DNA from 4 places in the Marinagarivorans cellulosilyticus genome. Region 3 is predicted to be linked to each of the others. Evidence: predicted binding sites of a transcription regulator. Region 3 holds the regulator's gene; each other region holds the start of a gene.

Region 1 (4,582 bases), 110 kb from region 3:
ACTGCGCGCTTTGGCGAGCTGATCAAAGAGCTTCACACCATAGAAAAAGTGACGATTGTGCCCTTCGTTGAAAATGCCAGTGTACTTTCCAAACTTTGGCAGTCTGGCGTTCACTACATTCAGGGCTTTTATTTACAAGCCCCAACCGACAGCATGAATTACGAGTTCGACAGCGACAATTAAACACTAGCGGGTTGCAGCAACAATGTCACAGTAACCATGTCACAGCAACAATACAGTTGCCGCAACCCGCATATATCAAAGTTCAGGAATATAACGCTTACGCTTTGCTTGCTTTAGCCGCGTTACATCAGCCATACACAAGCCATCAAGACAATCACCAAAGTCAGGGTCGATACTAAAAACTAACGAAGCAAAACCGCCAGCCTCAAATATCGACATATACTGCTTAAATAACACGGGTAATTTATACCCCTTGCGCACAAATTCACTTTGCATCACGGCAAGCGCAGCCTCCGCGTCCTTCCCTGAAAACAGCGATTCACATAACGCCTGTGACTCTGGCGCCAACTGATAAGGTACATTAGCCGTCGCTAGCGTATCCTTAAATGCATAATAAGTGCGATAAAAATACACCAGCATATCCATAAGCTCGCGAGGGTAATCCGCACTCATACTCACAGGCCCAACAATGTAACGCGCAGGATAACGGGCCAAGTAAGCGCCTATGCCTTGCCATAAATAATCAAGGCTCGCCTTGCCCCAATAATTTGGACTTACAAAACTACGACCTAACTCAATTGCATCGGCTAAATAAGGCTTAAATTCAGGCTTAAAGGTGTAAAGCGAGCGCGTATAGAAGCCGCACTCCCCTTTTGACGCCAAAATTTTCGCGCCCTCGCCTATGCGATAAGCACCTGCAATTTGCAAGTTTTCTCGATCCCACAATACGAGATGACGATAAATAACATCGAATTTATCAACGTCACGCTTATTACCTGTTCCCTCGCCTACGCGCCGAAAAGCGACTTCCCTAAGGCGCCCAATTTCGCGCATAACAGCAGAATTAGGCCGGTAGTCGACCAAGTAAATACGGTTTCCGTCGCGTGTTTCACCTAGCAGTTCACAGGCTTTTAATTCATTTTGCAGGCACTCTCGTGACTCAGGGTGAGCAATGGTTTTTAGCGTCTGAAAAGGGGTGGACTTATTTTTTCCAACGTTATAAATATATTTACGCAAGCGCTTAACTAAAGCTTTATCGCGTAATTTATCTGTCGACAACGCGGCAGGCGATATAAGTGCGCCCACTTTAAATTTAATGGTTTGCGAGCGCTTGTTAAACATTTCGCGCGGTAGCAATGCTGTGCCAAATGGCTTAAATAGCATCGAAGCACTGTAGAACAATAATGAATTTTTGGCGCCAATATAAACCGGTAAAATAGGCGCACACGCTTTGCGCGAAAAGTGTAAAAAGCCAGACTTCCAAGCACCATCTTTCACCCCAGAAGGTCGCGCCCGGCTCACTTCACCCGAAGGAAAAACAATGACTGCCTGCTCTTGGGATAATGCGGCTTGTACGTTTTTATACGACAGAAGAGCACTACCACCGGCCATATTATCTAGCGGGATAATTAATTCAGCTAGAGCATCAATGCTGGCTAACACATCATTAGCCAAGACCTTTACATCCGACCTCACCTCCCCTATCAATTTGAGCAAAGCTAAGCCATCCAGCGTGCCAATGGGGTGGTTGGCAACAATCACCACGCGCCCTTCGGCAGGAATATTAGCCTTATCACGCGCCGATACACTGTAACTAAAATCGAAGTAGTCAAAAACAGCATCAATAAATTCAAAACCGCCCTTATCAATATTGGAAGCTAAAAAATCATTAACGCTATTCTGGTAGGCCATCCTTTTTAATAATCGCAGCGCCGACTTGCGCACGACAGAAGGCTTATTCGCTAAGAATAAAGGAAATCGGGAATTTACCGTTTGCTCTACATCTAACACTGCCTTTTACCCACAGCCGCTTAAGAAGCCTAAAGGGTAACCGGCAGATTTGACCATTAGATGACAGCAATCAAAGACTAAAGGTAACCATTTAGCCATAAAAAGTAGTGCTCACCCGGAGGGCTGATTGATTGTTTTCTAGGCATTCACGCTCAGGGAGCGCGTGCATAGCCCCTACGGATGGCTTGAGCGGCCGAGAAAAGGATCAATTAGCACGCAATTTCACAGGCTGCTGAAGAGTTACGACTAAAGCTACTTAAGTAACAGTTGCTCAACTTGCTTATCCAGTAGCTTTTGGTAAGCGATATCAAAGCTTTCTAATTGCCACCAATGCCCATCCAAAGGCACCATATTTAAACGTCTCGCCAACGCCTGGCGGTGCTCATCACTCGAAAAATACATCGCAAATGGTGAGGCCGGCCGGGACGTTAAATCATTAAATTCGTCTTGCAAGCCAATCATAGAATCGACCGAAGCCTTCACACAAGCGGGAACAAATGCCGCCTTTACTACCGCCGAGAAAAAAGCCGCCGTGCGAAGGGCGTCATCTTCCGATTGCGCACTGGGAAACAGCGCCACTAGCGCGCCGTCTTGGCTCGCAAGCTCCGGCGCTCGTGCCCACTGGCCTCCATATAAACTCAAAGCCAGCTCTGCCGTTTCGCAAAGTTGGTGCTTTATTTGGCAGGCCAAATCCGCACTTAAAGTTTGCATAAGCCGCGAATAATCGTGAATCTCTAAAACCGCTTGCGCTGTAGCCCGCACAACAAAAGCGTCTGCTGCTGGATCTTCATCCAAAGCCGATACATCGCCTTCCTCCTGCCAATCATCATCCGGCTCCTCTGGTATTTTTTTGCTATTAGGCTCGTATTCAAAAACTGATTCGCGCACCTCCCAAATAGACATCACCGCAACAATACACAACAAACCCGACACAATAATAAGGATCGTCACAATAAGCCCACCCACTAGAGGCGCCCTCATATGCACTGTAATGTAACCCGCTACATTTTGCTGAAAGCCAATGGGGGCCGAATAGGACAGCACGCTAGCCATTTGGTGAGGCGACACAGCATCGCCAGACTGGACAAGCAAATTGTTTTCCACATCATGAATGGTCGCAAATATCACATAAGGGCTTTGAGCCACATCCTGCAGCACAACCTGCAAACTCACCAAGTCGTGATTTAAAGTTGCATCAATAGCCGATTTGGCGGCCATTGATGCGAGATTTTCGCCATAAATAGCGCTCCAATGTTGGTGTGCTTTAGCTCCTTGATACCACCACAAGGCAGCGGCCAACAGCAAAGTTATTGCGGCACCAATTGCCACACAAAATAAAGGCGGCAAATACCGCCCGTGAATTTTAATTCCCATAATATCCTCGAAGGGGATTTTTGCGGCATCGCACATTAGTGACCTGTATAATGCCGCCTTACTTTGATTCTGGTAGTAAAAATCGTGCACGAACTTATTCTGATTACAATAGCCGGTAGCGACCGCCCTGCAGTTACATCAGCGGTTACAGGCATTTTAGCTCGCCATAGTGCCAACATTTTAGATATTGGACAGGCCGTCATACACGACACACTTTCACTTGGCCTTTTAGTTGAATTCTCTGCAGAGCAGGACTCCTCGCCTGCCGTCAAAGAAATTCTCTATGCCATGCACGATCTTGACATGCAGGTGAAATTTCAGCCAATCACCCTTGAGAGTTACGCCGAATGGGTAAGTCACCACGGGAAAAAGCGCCATATCGTCACCTTACTTGCACGGCAAATTACTGCTGAGCAACTGTCTTGCCTTACCGGCATTATGGCCGAACAAGGCTTGAACATCGACAACATTAGCCGCCTTTCAGGCCGAGTTCCACTCGAGTTCGAAGAATCGCACGCGCCACAAAAAGAACGCAATACTAAAGCCTGCGTCGAGTTTTCCGCCCGCGGAGAACCACTATCGCCAAGCAGCCTTAAAGCCGCCTTTACCGAAATGGCATCGCGACTCGATGTAGATATCGCCTTTCAGGCCGATAGTATGTATCGGCGAACCCGCCGATTAGTGTGCTTTGATATGGATTCAACGCTTATCGAAGCTGAGGTTATCGACGAGCTTGCTAAAGCCCAAGGCGTCGGCGATCAGGTTGCCGAAATTACAGAGCAAGCCATGACTGGGCAAATCGACTTTAACGAAAGCTTCGCAAGGAGAATGGCGCTGCTAAAAGGGCTAGACGAAAGCGTACTGGCCGATATCGCCGCCAACCTCCCCATCACCGAAGGCGCCGAGCACCTACTAAAAACCTTAAACAAGCTAGGCTATAAAACAGCGATTTTATCGGGCGGCTTTAATTATTTTGGCCGCTACCTGCAAAAGAAATTGGGCATCGACTACGTTTTTGCCAATGAACTCGAAATTGAAAACGGCAAGGTTACAGGCCGCGTAGTGGGCACTGTCGTCAACGGTGAACGCAAAGCCGAGCTACTTAAAGAGCTTGCCCAAAAAGAAAATATCTCGCTGGAGCAAGTGATTGCCGTTGGCGATGGTGCCAACGACCTTCCTATGCTCAGTATCGCGGGGCTAGGCATTGCTTTTCGCGCCAAACCGCTTGTTAAAG
Region 2 (4,582 bases), 1.1 Mb from region 3:
AGGAATAACTGCAGTAATTAGGTTGCCATCGGTATCGACATGATAGTTGGCCAGCAGTAAATCACGGGCATCGTTGTCGTTAGTGAGTGCGTGGCTAAATAGCCTGTAATCCCATTGGTAATCTGCTATGCCTAGCACCCCGTCGAGCCCTAGTTCGTACAGCGGTCTTATGCGTTTGTCGGCAAGCCGGTGTAAGGCTTCATGTTTCCAGTAGTCGCTATTTAGGCATTGTCTGAGCTGGGCGTGAACAGCTTCCGCTTTATTGTTCGCGGCTAAAAAGTTTCTTTTTTGTTCATAGCGTGCTGAATGCCCGCAAAATAACAGCATGACTTTGTTAAGTGCGTAGCTAGGATCCCATTGCAGGTTGTTATTTATCGGTTGGCTATTGCTATCGGCATCGGCGGGGTGAGTCCCTTGGGATATTTCTGTGTTATTCAGCTCACCATCGCCATCGCTATCCAAGGTATTTGCGGTAGTAAGAGCCTCGGGTAGAAGGTTTGTGAATGTACTGGGGCTATAGTCGGGGTTTGCATGCAAAATACTTTTTATCGATTCGCCGTAAACATTCAATATAGGTGGCTCGGAATGACACTGAGTGCAAGTGATCAGCGTGTTACAGGTTGCCGCGTCTTTGAAAACATCACAAAAAATGGATGGTGCTTCAGGTCTTGCATGGCTTTGCATAGCTAAGCCTAGTGCGCCAACTGGAATGGCGAGTTTAAGATAGTCAATCAGTGTCATTTGCTGTCTATATCCTTTAGGTTAAGGGAAGGGCGCTAATCTTCGAACAATGTCGGCAGCACCGGCTAGGTGTTGTTTATGTTAACGTGACTAATCAGCCATCTACGGCTTTGTGCTCCTCGACTTTGCACGCGCGCTCAGCGCGTGAATGCCTAAAAACAATCAATCAGGCCCGCTCCGAGTGAGCAATAATTTTTTATGGCTGAATAGTTACATGTTAATAATGTGGAGCGCTTTTGTTGGCCGTTTTTTTGGGGATTGGTTCCGTGGTGTGCGAAAACTGATGATATTTATTGTGATATTGCTAGCGCCACTGCGAAGTTTTAAGGCTTCGCTTTTCGACGGGGGATGTGTGGGGTTGGTATGGAGGGACGCATCACACTGGTGTGATGCGCTTTAGGCTTTAAGCCGCTTGTATTTGGCTAGTCGTGGTCTGGGCGCTGTGGTTGCTGGGTAATTCAACTTGTGCCCAAAGGGTGTCAGCTAATATTTGGGTGTCTTTTTTATTTGAATATTGAAGCCAGTCTACAATAGCTTTGGCTACATCGGGGTACACAACGCGCTTGCCTTTAAAGCCCGTTAGCCATTGTCTTACGGCTTTGGTGTCTAACGAATCCATTGTCATTGCTAATTGCAGCTCTTCAAGTGCGCGCGCGTTCGAGAGTTGCTCCATTTGCCCATGCAGTGGTTTGACCAGTAATTTTTTGCCCAGCTGAATGGCTTCGCTGGCTAATTCAAAGCCTGCATTGCAGATAACGCCACTGGCGGTAGATAAATCAACTTGAAAGCCTTCACGTGAAAGCGGCTTAAGCTGGATGTGGCCATGGCTTTGGTAGCGTGCATAAGGCCCGTAGATAACAAATAAGTGATCTTTGAATGGTTCTAATAATTGGATGACATCCTCGTGTGATTCAAACCCTAAATACACAACGATTTTTTTAGCATCAACGGGCAGGTGCGTTTCGTGTATTTCAGCAATGGGCGGTAAAATGGCGTGCCCGAAGTGGTGCCAGTGTAGGCCAAGGTGAATATCTGCTGGGGCAAAATGCTTCATTATTGCGCGTGAAACTAAATTGTCGCCGCGGCGAGGCACATCGTTAAAAAAAGCATATTGATGCCCTACACCAATGCAGGTTTTTTTCTGTTTGCGTGCCGCCCAAGCTGTGATGGGTTCAAAGTCTGTGAGTACAAAATCATATTCAGACAAATCAAGGTTTTTGATGTCGGCAAATAATGTTTTTAAGCTGTTACTGTGAATGGTTTTGGTGATATTAAGCTTGCCTGATTCATGAATAAAGGTGAGGCCTTTATAGCATTGCCAGTTGCCAAATATGTCCATGTCAAAAAAGTTTTCGCGCGGGCGGCCGGAAAACAAATAGTCGACTTCAATGCCGGCCTGATTAAATCGTTCAGCTAAGGCACGGGCGCGGGTGATATGGCCATTACCTGTTGCCTGCACGCCATAAAGAATTTTCATAAGTTATACCAAGCCGCTAATGAGTAAAAGGCACAAAGAACTGCCAAGTGTTGCGCCTGCTAGTGTGTCGGTTGGAAAGTGAACGCCAAGCATAACGCGCGCTACGCCCACCAATACAGCCCAAGGAAATAAAACCCAAGCCATTACAGGAAATGCCGAGCTAACCGCTACGGCCACCAAAAAAGCGGCTGATGTGTGACCCGAAGGAAAGCTAAATTTGTCGGACGGTTTAATTACGCTTTTATAGCCTGGTATGGCTTCTGGTGGCCGGTTGCGTTTAAATAAATTTTTAAAAATAAAGTACAAGGTGCGCTCTAATACAAAGCCCAGGGCCAGCAGTTTTACTAGCTCCCAGTGTTCGGCAAGCATAAAGCTTAGCCCAGCAAGTACGTAAAAAGGCCCGTTTGCGGTATAAGAAATGCCACGGCTTAGCCATACTGCAAATTGATGGTGTTTGCGGCGCAGGCACCAGCTAAATGTTTGTACATCGAGGTTGTGTATGTTTTGAAGTAAGCGCATAACGGAACCCTCTTTGTGGTATTTGCCCTTCATCTAACTCAGATTATGTGAGAATTGTTGCAAGGCTATGCACTTTTTGTGGCGATTTTGTGACAGTTAAATAGGAAATGCTGAAAGCTTGGGTTTACACGCCAAGATGATTATTTGGCTACGGGATTTTTTTGAATTACGCGAATAGCAGGCATAAAAAAGCCTGCTTAACATCGCGCTAAGCAGGCTTTTTATTAATCTTCCCTTCCTGTTGGGATTGCTGTCCATTTCGGCTTCCGGCCGGTCTCCGTGTCTATCGTCCGTGTAACTTCTAATCCTGCCAATACTTGGCATCAACTCATTATTGCGAGCATCTTGCTCGGCATCCGTTATTCCTATCCCTCCTGTGATGCTACATCCTATAGCTAATCCAAATTTCCTGCCGCTCCAGTGCGGTTGCTCTACCTGAGCGATTCCCTGAGTTGTTATCCAATTCCTGTGGCTTCATGCCGTTGCGTCCTTGTGGGGGCATTATGTCGAAAAGGTCGCTGCGCTTAAAGTCGTGTTAACCACTAGGTGTTGTAGGATATATCGCACAAATGTGTGTGGGGTGTAGCGGGGGGGGAGCAAAAGCGCGCAGCTAAGCCTGCGCGCTTAACTTTAGAGGGTGGTGTTAATGGGGGTGTTGTCGAGCAGTGCGGCATTGCCTTGCAGTGTTAATCGTCCTTCGCAAAACCAGCCGGCGGCTTGTGGGTAGATACGGTGCTCCTGCTCTAAAACCCGAGCGGCTAGCGTGTCTTCTGTGTCGCTCTCTAAAATAGGGACGCGAGCTTGCAGCACAGCGGGGCCGCCGTCGAGTTCGGCGGTCACGAAGTGTACGGTAACGCCATGTTCACTATCACCGGCTTCCAATGCGCGCTTATGGGTATGAAGGCCTGGGTACTTAGGCAGTAAAGATGGGTGAATGTTGAGCATGCGCCCTAAGTAGCGGCCGGTAAACGTGGGCGTGAGTATGCGCATAAAACCCGCGAGGATGACCAGTTCTGGCTCAAAGTTATCAATGTGCTGCGCTAGCGCAGCGTCAAAGGTTTCTCGGCTATCGAAATTTCGGTGATCTAGCGTGATTGCTTCTATACCGTGATTGCGTGCGCGCTCTAAGCCTTTAACATCTGGGCGATTGCTGATGACCGCCACAACGCTGCCGTTGATGCGGCCGTCGTTACAGCCATCAATAATCGCTTGCAGATTGCTTCCGCTACCGGAAATTAATACAACAATGCGCATGTTTTAGCCTTGCACGTTCTGCATTTCAACATGCGGCGTTTCTTGCGCGCTAGTTTCTATGCTACCGATAACAAAGGCTGTTTCACCGTCGCTGGCGAGTTGCGCTAGGGTAGCTTGCGCAGCATCGCTAGGTACCGCGACAACCATGCCGATGCCACAGTTAAAGGTGCGATACATTTCTAGGCTGGCGACATTGCCGTTTTGTTGGAGCCACTGGAATACTTCTGGCAGCTGCCAGCTATTGGCGTCGATAACCGCTTTAGTATTATTTGGTAGTACGCGCGGAATATTTTCTAATAAACCGCCACCGGTGATATGGGCTAGGGCGCTAACAGGTTGTTGCTTTAACAAGTTGAGTAATGGTTTTACGTAGATGCGTGTGGGGGCCATTAACGCATCGCCCAAAGTGCTATCGCCCAATTGCTGTGATAAATCCGCATTGGCCACTTCTAAAATTTTGCGAATTAACGAGTAACCGTTTGAATGTGGCCCGCTAGCGGCAATACCTATGAGGGTATCGCCGGCTTGTACTTTACTACCATCTAGTATTTCTGACTTCTCGACAATGCCAACGCAAAAGCCTGCAAGGTC
Region 3 (4,582 bases):
CCAAAGCCTATCAAGCTAACCTTTTCTCCTCTGGCCAAAGCGTTGGTTATTTGCTCAATAAAGCTCGCAACGCATTCGCTGGCTTGGCGTGATGTTAGGCCTGCATTTTCAGCAACTAAGGCCACCAACTCTGTTTTTAGCATGGGGAAATATCCTCTTTTCGGGAAATTAAGCGGGAATTATCAACAACAGGCTAATTGCCAACTCGACTATTAGCAAGGTAAAGGCATATGCACCGTGCGTGAACGCGCCAGATTAATACCCTCGCACCACTCAATACACCAAGATGTGCAATGGCTTTAGCATTCGCGAGCTGTTGCGGGCTATAATCGCTCTTTTCGCTATACCATTCACAATGATAAAGACGCGCTTACACATGATAAAAACACATATCGCCATGGCAGCTGCGCGCGTCAAAGTTCCGCCCTTACTGGCGCACCCTGCCCTTAAGGCCAGCATTCAATTGATGCGCTTAGACCGCCCTATTGGTATCTATTTAGTCCTGTGGCCAACACTGTGGGCACTGTGGATTGCCTCTGAAGGCGTACCCCGTTGGCCAGAGCTGTTTATTTTCGTTTTGGGCGCAGTCGTTATGCGCTCGGCCGGCTGTGTGATTAACGACTATGCCGATAAAGCGATAGACGGTCACGTGCAGCGCACCAAGAACCGCCCGCTCGCCACAGGGGAGCTAGACCCTCGCTTCGCACTTTACCTTTTTGTAGGCTTGCTGTTTATTGCACTATGTCTAGTGCTGATGACAAATACCACAACGGTAATCACCGGGCTCGGCGCGGTTGCACTGACGACTATTTACCCCTACATGAAGCGCCACACCTATTTACCACAAGTGGTTTTGGGCGCTGCTTTTGCTTGGGCCATCCCCATGGCTTTCGCTGCCGTGACAGAAAACTTGCCCAAACCTATGTGGACGCTCTACATCGCTGTGCTACTTTGGACAATTATTTACGATACTTTTTACGCCATGGTCGATCGAGAGGATGATCTCAAAATTGGGGTTAAGTCCACCGCCATTCTCTTTGCTGAAAACGACCGCCTCATCACCGCTGCACTTCAAGCTTTTACCTTGATTATTCTGCTCACTGTGGGCAGCAGCTTTAGCTTGCACTGGCCCTACTACCTAAGCTTGATGGGCACTGCGGGGCTATTTGGTTATCAGCAATTTTTAATTCGCGGGCGTAAACCTGCCCGCTGTTTCGAAGCTTTTCTCAACAACAACTGGGTTGGAATGCTGATTTTTATCGGCATTGTTTTGAGTTATAGCGTCGCTCCCAACTAAAGTGCTCGTGGCCAATATGCACGCAAAATGGTCGTTTACGGTGCTCAGTGGCAACAGTAATCTGGGCGCTGTCATAAAACAGCAACAAAAGATTTATTTAATCTTCACCTTAATTGAAAACCTAACAGCAGTTACAGGTGGTTAAAAATGGTATCAAAAACGATTTTGATCGTTGACGACGAAGCTCCAATCCGCGACATGTTGCGAGTGGCTTTAGAAATGGCAGAGTACAGTTGCCTAGAGGCGGGCGACGCGCAAAGTGCACACGCGATCATTGTGGATCAAAAACCCGACCTTATTATTCTAGATTGGATGATGCCCGGCACTAGCGGCATGGAGCTAGCTCGCCGCCTAAAACGCGACCAGCTGACCTCTGAAACACCCATTATCATGCTTACCGCCAAAGGCGAAGAAGACAACAAAATTCAGGGCTTGGAAGCCGGCGCCGATGATTACATCACCAAGCCCTTCTCTCCGAGAGAGCTTGTGGCACGCCTGAAGGCCGTTTTGCGCCGCACCGACTCATTATCGACTGGCGACCCCATAGTGGTAGACGCGTTGCGCCTAGACCCTTCTAGCCACCGCGTCACCATTGGCGAGACCCCCGTGCAAATGGGGCCAACCGAATACCGCTTACTGGAATTCTTTTTAACTCACCAAGAGCGCGTTTACACCCGCAACCAACTGCTAGACCATGTATGGGGGGGGAATGTGTATGTTGAAGAGCGCACAGTTGATGTCCACATTCGACGCCTTCGCAAGGCTTTAACACTTGAAGGGCACGACCGTTTTATTCAAACTGTGCGCGGCGCTGGCTACCGCTTTTCGCCCAAGATATCAGCCTAAGCAACAAAAAAATGATAGGTACCTATGTTACGTAGAGGGTTAAAAGCCGAATTTCGGTGGTTTTGTATTTGGCTTTGTGTTTTTTCGCTTATGGGTTTTTTGACAGGTCACACTGTAATGGCCCTGCTAGCGTTTAGCTTTGGCTACATTGCCTGGCAGTTTACCCGCTTGTATCAACTAGAAGCTTGGGTTAATCAAGCGCGGCGCAACGAACCGCCCAATGAAGAACTCCAAGGTGCATGGGCAGATATCGCTGACGATGTGCAGCTGATGTACAACCGCCACGAAAAAGAAAAACTGCGTTTAGAGGCAGTGGTACACCGCGTACAAGAAATGACAACCGCCCTCAATGATGGCGTTATTCTTGTTGACGGGCGCGGTAATATTGAATGGTGGAATCGCGCTGCCGGCGAGTTATTTAACTTTCAAGCAATCGATTTAGGGCAAAAAATAACCAACCTTATTCGGTTCCCCAAATTTACCCGCTACTACGAAACTGGCGACTTTAGCGAGCCTCTTGATCATACTTTAACGCAAAAAAATTCTATGGAAGTGGAGTTTCTGGTACATAAATTTGGCCAGAACGAGCGCTTAATTGTAGTGCGCGATATTTCGCGCTTAAGTAAACTGGAGCAAATGCGTAAAGATTTTGTTGCTAACGTTTCCCACGAATTGCGCACCCCTTTAACCGTGCTTCGCGGCTACCTAGAAACACTAGAAGATGCCGACAACATTCCGCCGGTGTGGAACAAAGCCCTTTCCCATATGCAAAGCCAAGCGGGGCGAATGACCTCGCTTATTAACGACCTCATCACCTTAAGCCGGCTTGAAACCGATGAAAAAGAGCACGGCCAAGAGGTTGTATCACTAGTCACACTTGCGGATATGGTCGCTGAAGACGCAAGACAGATAAGCACAGAAAGTAAACACTTGATTAGCGTTAACGGGCCAAAAGAAGCCTTTATTTATGGCCGAGAGCAAGAGCTACGCAGCGCAATATCCAACCTTGTGTTTAATGCCATAAACTACACACCTAGCGAGGGCATTATTCTTATAGATATTGCACAAGGCCCCGATGGCACCACCGTGAGCGTCAGCGATAACGGCGATGGCATAGACCCTAAACACATCCCCCGCTTAACCGAGCGTTTTTATCGTGTGGACCCGGGTCGCTCGGTAAACTCTGGTGGCACAGGGCTTGGGCTTGCCATCGTAAAACACGTACTACTTCGCCATAACGCAGAGCTTACTATTAAAAGTACGCCTGGCCGCGGTAGCGAATTTATTTGTTATTTCCCACCTGCGCGCTCCGCTGCCAAACCGTTAAAACATAGCGCATAGCACGCCACTGCGTACCCTTAATGAAAAAAATAAAAACGATTATCTTTTTGGTCTTCGTGTTGTGCGCTGTTTTTGCAATAAACACTGGGTTATTTCAAGGTCAACTTAATCGCTTTGGCATTATGCCACGCGAACTAAACGGCTTAGCCGGTATTGTCTTCAGCCCTTTTTTACACGGGAGTGTTAGCCATTTATTAAATAATATTGTTGGCTTAAGCATTTTTGCGCTGATTACCATGGCGCACGGTATACGCTACTTTTGGCGTGTGAGTTTTTTAATTATTGTGCTTGGTGGATTTGGAGTTTGGCTGTTTGGCCGCAACAATATTCACATTGGCGCAAGCGGCTGGATTTTTGGATTATGGGCGTTAGGCATTGCTAACGCTTGGTATAATCGCAGCCTAAAGACCTTCCTTATCGCCATTGTAGTTATCCTATTGTGGGGCGGTATGATTCTAGGCGTATTACCTTCGCAACCACAGATATCCTTTGAAGCGCACTTGTTCGGAGCGCTAGCCGGCGTTTTAATCGCCGCCAAACTGCCAAGGCAGTGGCGACGTAAATAAACGTTACCTAAGCTTCATCACCCCCAAGCTCTTCAAATTCATCGCTGTCTTTCTTTTTACCTAATCGTTCTGTAGAAAAAGCCCGCAACTCTGCCGATAACTTTGTTATACGTTTAACGATCGTGATATCAAAATCAATGGACTTTTCAACGGCTGAGGTTAACTTGTCAGCCGCGCTTTCCAACACATCAGCAACGCGGCCCAATTGATCACCTTGGCCATTCGCTAAGTGGCCAGTATCAATCTTAATGCCTTGATCGCCAACAACGGATTCTAAGGCACCAAATTTATTCGCTATAAGCTCAAGAGGTTCAAGCCATGCAGGTGCCTCTCCCACCGCCTTTTGTGAAGACTGGCTAATAGCCGCGCCAGATTGCTCAATAGCCGACGCAATGGCATTGAGCGCTTGCTGGGGCGGCTCTTGCAATTCTATACGCAAAGGGTCCGATGATAATTGCCCTTGTAAACTGTGCAACTGCTGACCGATAGCTGCCAAAGGCGCCACCACGGCAGACTCCTGCGAAAATACAGC
Region 4 (4,582 bases), 1.6 Mb from region 3:
TAACCCGCGCGCACCCTTAGGAGGTAGCTTACCCCTAGAAAAATCCCAGCAACTTTTGCGACGACTATTTCAAAGTGATGACTGTTACTCTAACAGAGGCGCCTAGAGTGTTGGCTTAGCGGTATCTTGCAAAGGGAATGGACCCATAGTTGCCCAGCAGATAAATGGGGCCGGCAGCTGCGTTAACATTGCATACCAAACGTTAACAGCGTGACAAATAAACAACCTTTTAAATTTATTAAAGTAGTGCACCTTGCTGCGCCCCCATTTCGGCAGCACGAGTAAAAAGTGAAAGATTTAACCTAAGCTCTATTCTTGTTCCCTTTTAAGATTTTCTCTGTACTCCAAAACAAAGCGAGCATACTCCTTATCAATAGCCGAACCGACTCCGGCCTCCCCTTCAAGCACGCGTAAAAACACCTTTTGCTTAGGATGAAACGGCTGGATGTCGCCGTCGGCTAACGCAATAACATATTTCCCTATATTCTGAATAGCATGCTGGAGGCGCGGGCTATAATTTTTATATGGGCCAATATCAAAACCGCCCTTTGCTATTATCTCTAAATGACTGTCTGGGAATATATTCTTGACGCGAGAAGCCTCTGCGAGTATATCTTGAATAACTGCGTTATCTTCAAGTATTGATGTGTGCGAACCATGAACACCGAATGTGTTATATGCATCGGCTTTTGCGGAAGCATGGAGCTGACTAGCTAACGGGACTACGCCATCACCGGCCTCCTTGTTATTGGAATCTTCATAGGCATAATAAAGGCTATGATCTACAAAATCAGGCAGGGGTTTTCGGTAAAGCCTGGAAATAAATTCCCCATTGTGATTTAAGTCTCGCCATGAAGGAAGCACAATAATGCCATGCTTCACGCCTTTTTCTGCTGAGCTAAGCCCACCTAAAGGGCTGGCCAAACTTGCCCATATTTTAACTTTATTCTCTCCCGCTTTATTTTCATATTTGTTTAGCGCTTCGCGTACGACGAGACCTCCCATGCTATGCGAAACAACCACCATCGGAATTTCATTTACACCAATAACATTTCCAGAAAGAAAAATATCGTAAAAAAAGCTGGCAAGTTGATCTAAATCGCCCCCTGAAGGGTAGTAAAAAAACCATGCTTTGAAACGCTGAGGATCTAGTTTTTCAATAATTGGGCTAAACGAGCGAATATTGCCACCAATGCCATGTACAAAAATGACAGGTACCTTGTAAGAGGTATCTTCTTCTAAGGCATAAAACATTGTCGGCGCGTTTTCTAAAAAGGATGCTGGGTCGTACATGCCAAGTATCGACATATTATCGTCGAATATAGGGTCGTTAATAGATCGAATTGTACCCGTGGGATAATAAAATGAAGTGCTTAATTCGGTAGCGTGCTTACGAGTAATTGCGGAAAGCGTTTTAATTGATTGTGCATAGCTAAGTTTTAAATTGGTGCGGCTTAGAATTTTATCTGGCGCCAGTTCATTATTTACATTGACTTCATTTTTACTGACAACTTCAGTATTTTCGAATATTTTATTGTTATTAATATCTGCAAATACAAGAATTGAATACCTACCTTCCGGTAGATTAAGCCCGTAGTGGGTGCCCGTCCCGCGTAAAAACATCGTATCGACACGCTCGCGTTTTTTAAATTTATCAGAATACGCGGCAACAGCCATCTCGGTATTGGCATATAAGCCATTTTCACTGATTATCTTTCCATAAACGAAATAGGTATCTCGATCTAGCATATGCTTAAGATTTACTTGACTAGGGTCTATATTCTGAATACGCGCATAGTGCTTTTGAACCGCAGCATATTTTAGATAGGTACAAGCACTTACCCCCATAATCAATAGGACAAGAAAAAACAACCTAAGGCACATTGATAAAGTCATTGGACATCTACTGATAAAAAAGAGCATTTAGTCTCGACGAAGTAGTTTACAGGATCAATGCAGCCGAGCAAGATGCCCTGCGCAACCTGCTTTCGGTATCGCAGCAACTACGTAAGCAATTGCGCATGATGCCACTACGATAGCTGCGGGGTGTACACCCCGCGATATTGCCCTTTCTAATACAGGCAACTACAACAGCGCCGGCTGCGAATCACGTAAAAATGCAAGCCATAAGCAAAAAAGCCCCAGCGCAAATACGCTAGGGCTTTATTGCCGGAATAGAGCTAGGTATTTAAGCCACAGGCATTAACATACCGCGCAACATAAAAAACATCATCGCACCAAGTAATGCAGAAGCCGGCACGGTAATAACCCAGGCGGCAGCAATTTTATAAAGGTGGCGGCGTTTTACCAGTTCTTGGCGGTATACTTTTTTCAAGCGCTTGCGCTCTTTTTCGGTAATAGGCAATGTGGCTGTTTGCACGCTAGATTTTTTAAGCATCGCGCGCATATCCTCAACGCTGGCCGACTGGAATTGCTTTAAATATTCTTCAATTTGCACACGCGCCTCACCCGTGTGATCGTCCAGTGCTTGGTGCAATTTACTGGCATAGCGCGTTTTTAAGTACTCGCGTAAAAAGCCAACACCAAAAACACCGCCCAAAGCAATATGGGTTGAGCTAACCGGCAAACCTAGCTGCGATGCAATAATCACGGTAATGGCCGCCGCCATAGCAATGCAGTAAGCGCGGGATTTATCAAGCTCGGTAATTTCGCCACCTACAGTACGAATAAGCTTAGGGCCAAATAGCGCTAAACCTACCGCCAAGCCTGCCGCGCCAATCAGCATTACCCACAATGGAATCGGTGCCTTACCCGCTACTTCACCCGACGATAACGCTTCGGTAATAGCCGCCAATGGCCCAATGGCATTAGCAACATCGTTGGCGCCGTGTGCAAAACTTAACAAGCCTGCAGCAAAAATCAGTGGAATCGTAAAAAGTTTATTGACACCCGCAATGCTGCTTTCGATGCGATCGCCAATGCTGAGTAAGCGTTTGCGTGTGAGAAAATAAGCGATTATAGCCACCACCAAACCCCAGCCAAACGCCTCGGGTGCGCTGGGGTGCCATATTTTCTTTAGGCCTTTAGTCAACAGGTAGCTGGTAAATGCCCATGCCATCAAACCAACCAGCCAAGGCACGTAGCGCTGCGCCGCTGTTTTTACATCGTCTTGATACAATATCGCGCGCTTAATAAACATTAATAAAGTTGCAGCAATAACACCACCCATAACCGGCGAGATCACCCAGCTGGCGGCTATAGCGCCCATTTTGCCCCAGTTGGCTATAGCAAAGCCGCCCGCAGCAATGCCTGCACCTAAAATGCCCCCAACAATAGAGTGCGTTGTAGATACGGGTGCTCCCATCCAGGTCGCAAAGTTTAGCCAAATTGCACCTGCGGCCAAAGCACCCGCCATCAACCAAACAAAAGTTTGCGCATCGTGCACTAGCTCGGGGTTGATAATGCCAGACTTAATCGTACCAACCACATTGCCGCCGGCAATTAATGCGCCCGCCGCCTCGCCAATGGCCGCCAGTACAATAGCCGCGCCAAGCGTAAGCGCGCCGGAGCCCACCGCTGGGCCTACATTGTTTGCAACATCGTTAGCGCCAATATTCAGCGCCATATAAGCACCCACTAAAGATGCAAATATCAGTAGCTGTGGGTGCAGCGTACTGGGCATAACCATATAGGTAATACCCAGTACCAGCACCATAAACGCAAAGGACAGGCCCAAGCGTGACTTATGGCCGATATTGATGTCATTCAATGCCGGCTCGGCTGGCGTTAGCGCGGGTTGGGATGAGGTATTGTCAGAACTATTCATATTAGGCACCTATGGTATTTGGTATATCACCGTTACCAGTTGGATCACAAAAGGTGCGTATATTACGGTTTTGTTACAACCAGAGCGAGCCAATAATAGTAACTGCCTATTACTTTGAGCAAAAAAACACCACAATCAAAACATTTTTACCAAGATCAAGCCAACCGGCATTCTCAATAGTGATGCACTGCGCTTTTTACCCGCAACCGATAAGCCCAAGGGGCACTGGCCACACCCCAAATATAGGCTCCGCCAACGACAAAACCCGCGCAAACCAGCCTCCATCGGCGCCTTAATGCAACAACTTTCGCCCGATATTACAGCCATAGCTTGCCACCAGTTTTTACGATAGAAACCTCGCTTAAAAAAGACGAGCAAAGTATTATTAATAGCCAATGCCCGCCGACTGAAATGCTTACCCAGCAGCCCTAGGCGAGCAAAGCCAAGCCTCTTAACACACGATTGTTTAAATAGGATGACCATGGCCAAAGAATACAATAAACCTAACGGCACCGGCATTAAGCGTATTTTTAATGCAACTTTATGCAGCTTGCGGGGGCTACAATTTGCTTGGCGCTTTGAATCGGCTTTTAGGCAGGAAGCCATACTCACAATGGTCCTTTTCCCGACCACATTTTTTTTAGCGCAGTCTTTAGCACACTGGAGCGTAATGGTTGCAGCACTGTGTATTTTGTTACTGACCGAGCTTTTAAACTCTGCAATAGAAACACTAGCCGACCGCATTACCCTAAATAACGACATAATGATTGGCCGCGCCAAAGATATCGGTTCGGC

What was found. Region 3 encodes PhoB, which activates phosphate uptake and scavenging genes when phosphate is short. Its sites were predicted from a motif close to TGTCATAAANNTGTAACA; they were not measured.
Region 1: the regulator PhoB is predicted to act here: its motif matches at 2,023-2,040, upstream of olsF (bifunctional ornithine lipid synthase OlsF).
Region 2: the regulator PhoB is predicted to act here: its motif matches at 2,815-2,832, upstream of MARGE09_RS17365 (phosphatase PAP2 family protein).
Region 4: the regulator PhoB is predicted to act here: its motif matches at 3,848-3,865, upstream of MARGE09_RS06005 (inorganic phosphate transporter).

The regions. Positions count from the first base shown of each region.
Region 1 is NZ_AP023086.1:3,191,789-3,196,370, reverse strand. It holds gene MARGE09_RS12820 (EAL domain-containing response regulator) at 1-183, shown strand, start outside; gene olsF (bifunctional ornithine lipid synthase OlsF) at 259-1,974, opposite strand; gene MARGE09_RS12810 (hypothetical protein) at 2,227-3,348, opposite strand; gene serB (phosphoserine phosphatase SerB) at 3,433-4,582, shown strand, end outside.
Region 2 is NZ_AP023086.1:4,228,502-4,233,083, reverse strand. It holds gene MARGE09_RS17375 (DUF1585 domain-containing protein) at 1-741, opposite strand, end outside; gene MARGE09_RS17370 (MJ1255/VC2487 family glycosyltransferase) at 1,145-2,218, opposite strand; gene MARGE09_RS17365 (phosphatase PAP2 family protein) at 2,222-2,737, opposite strand; gene purN (phosphoribosylglycinamide formyltransferase) at 3,368-3,991, opposite strand; gene purM (phosphoribosylformylglycinamidine cyclo-ligase) at 3,995-4,582, opposite strand, start outside.
Region 3 is NZ_AP023086.1:3,084,552-3,089,133, reverse strand. It holds gene MARGE09_RS12375 (HU family DNA-binding protein) at 1-143, opposite strand, end outside; gene ubiA (4-hydroxybenzoate octaprenyltransferase) at 398-1,297, shown strand; gene phoB (phosphate regulon transcriptional regulator PhoB) at 1,445-2,143, shown strand; gene phoR (phosphate regulon sensor histidine kinase PhoR) at 2,168-3,484, shown strand; gene MARGE09_RS12355 (rhomboid family intramembrane serine protease) at 3,505-4,050, shown strand; gene MARGE09_RS12350 (DNA repair ATPase) at 4,058-4,582, opposite strand, start outside.
Region 4 is NZ_AP023086.1:1,489,157-1,493,738, reverse strand. It holds gene MARGE09_RS06010 (lipase family alpha/beta hydrolase) at 310-1,896, opposite strand; gene MARGE09_RS06005 (inorganic phosphate transporter) at 2,189-3,787, opposite strand; gene MARGE09_RS06000 (diacylglycerol kinase) at 4,269-4,582, shown strand, end outside.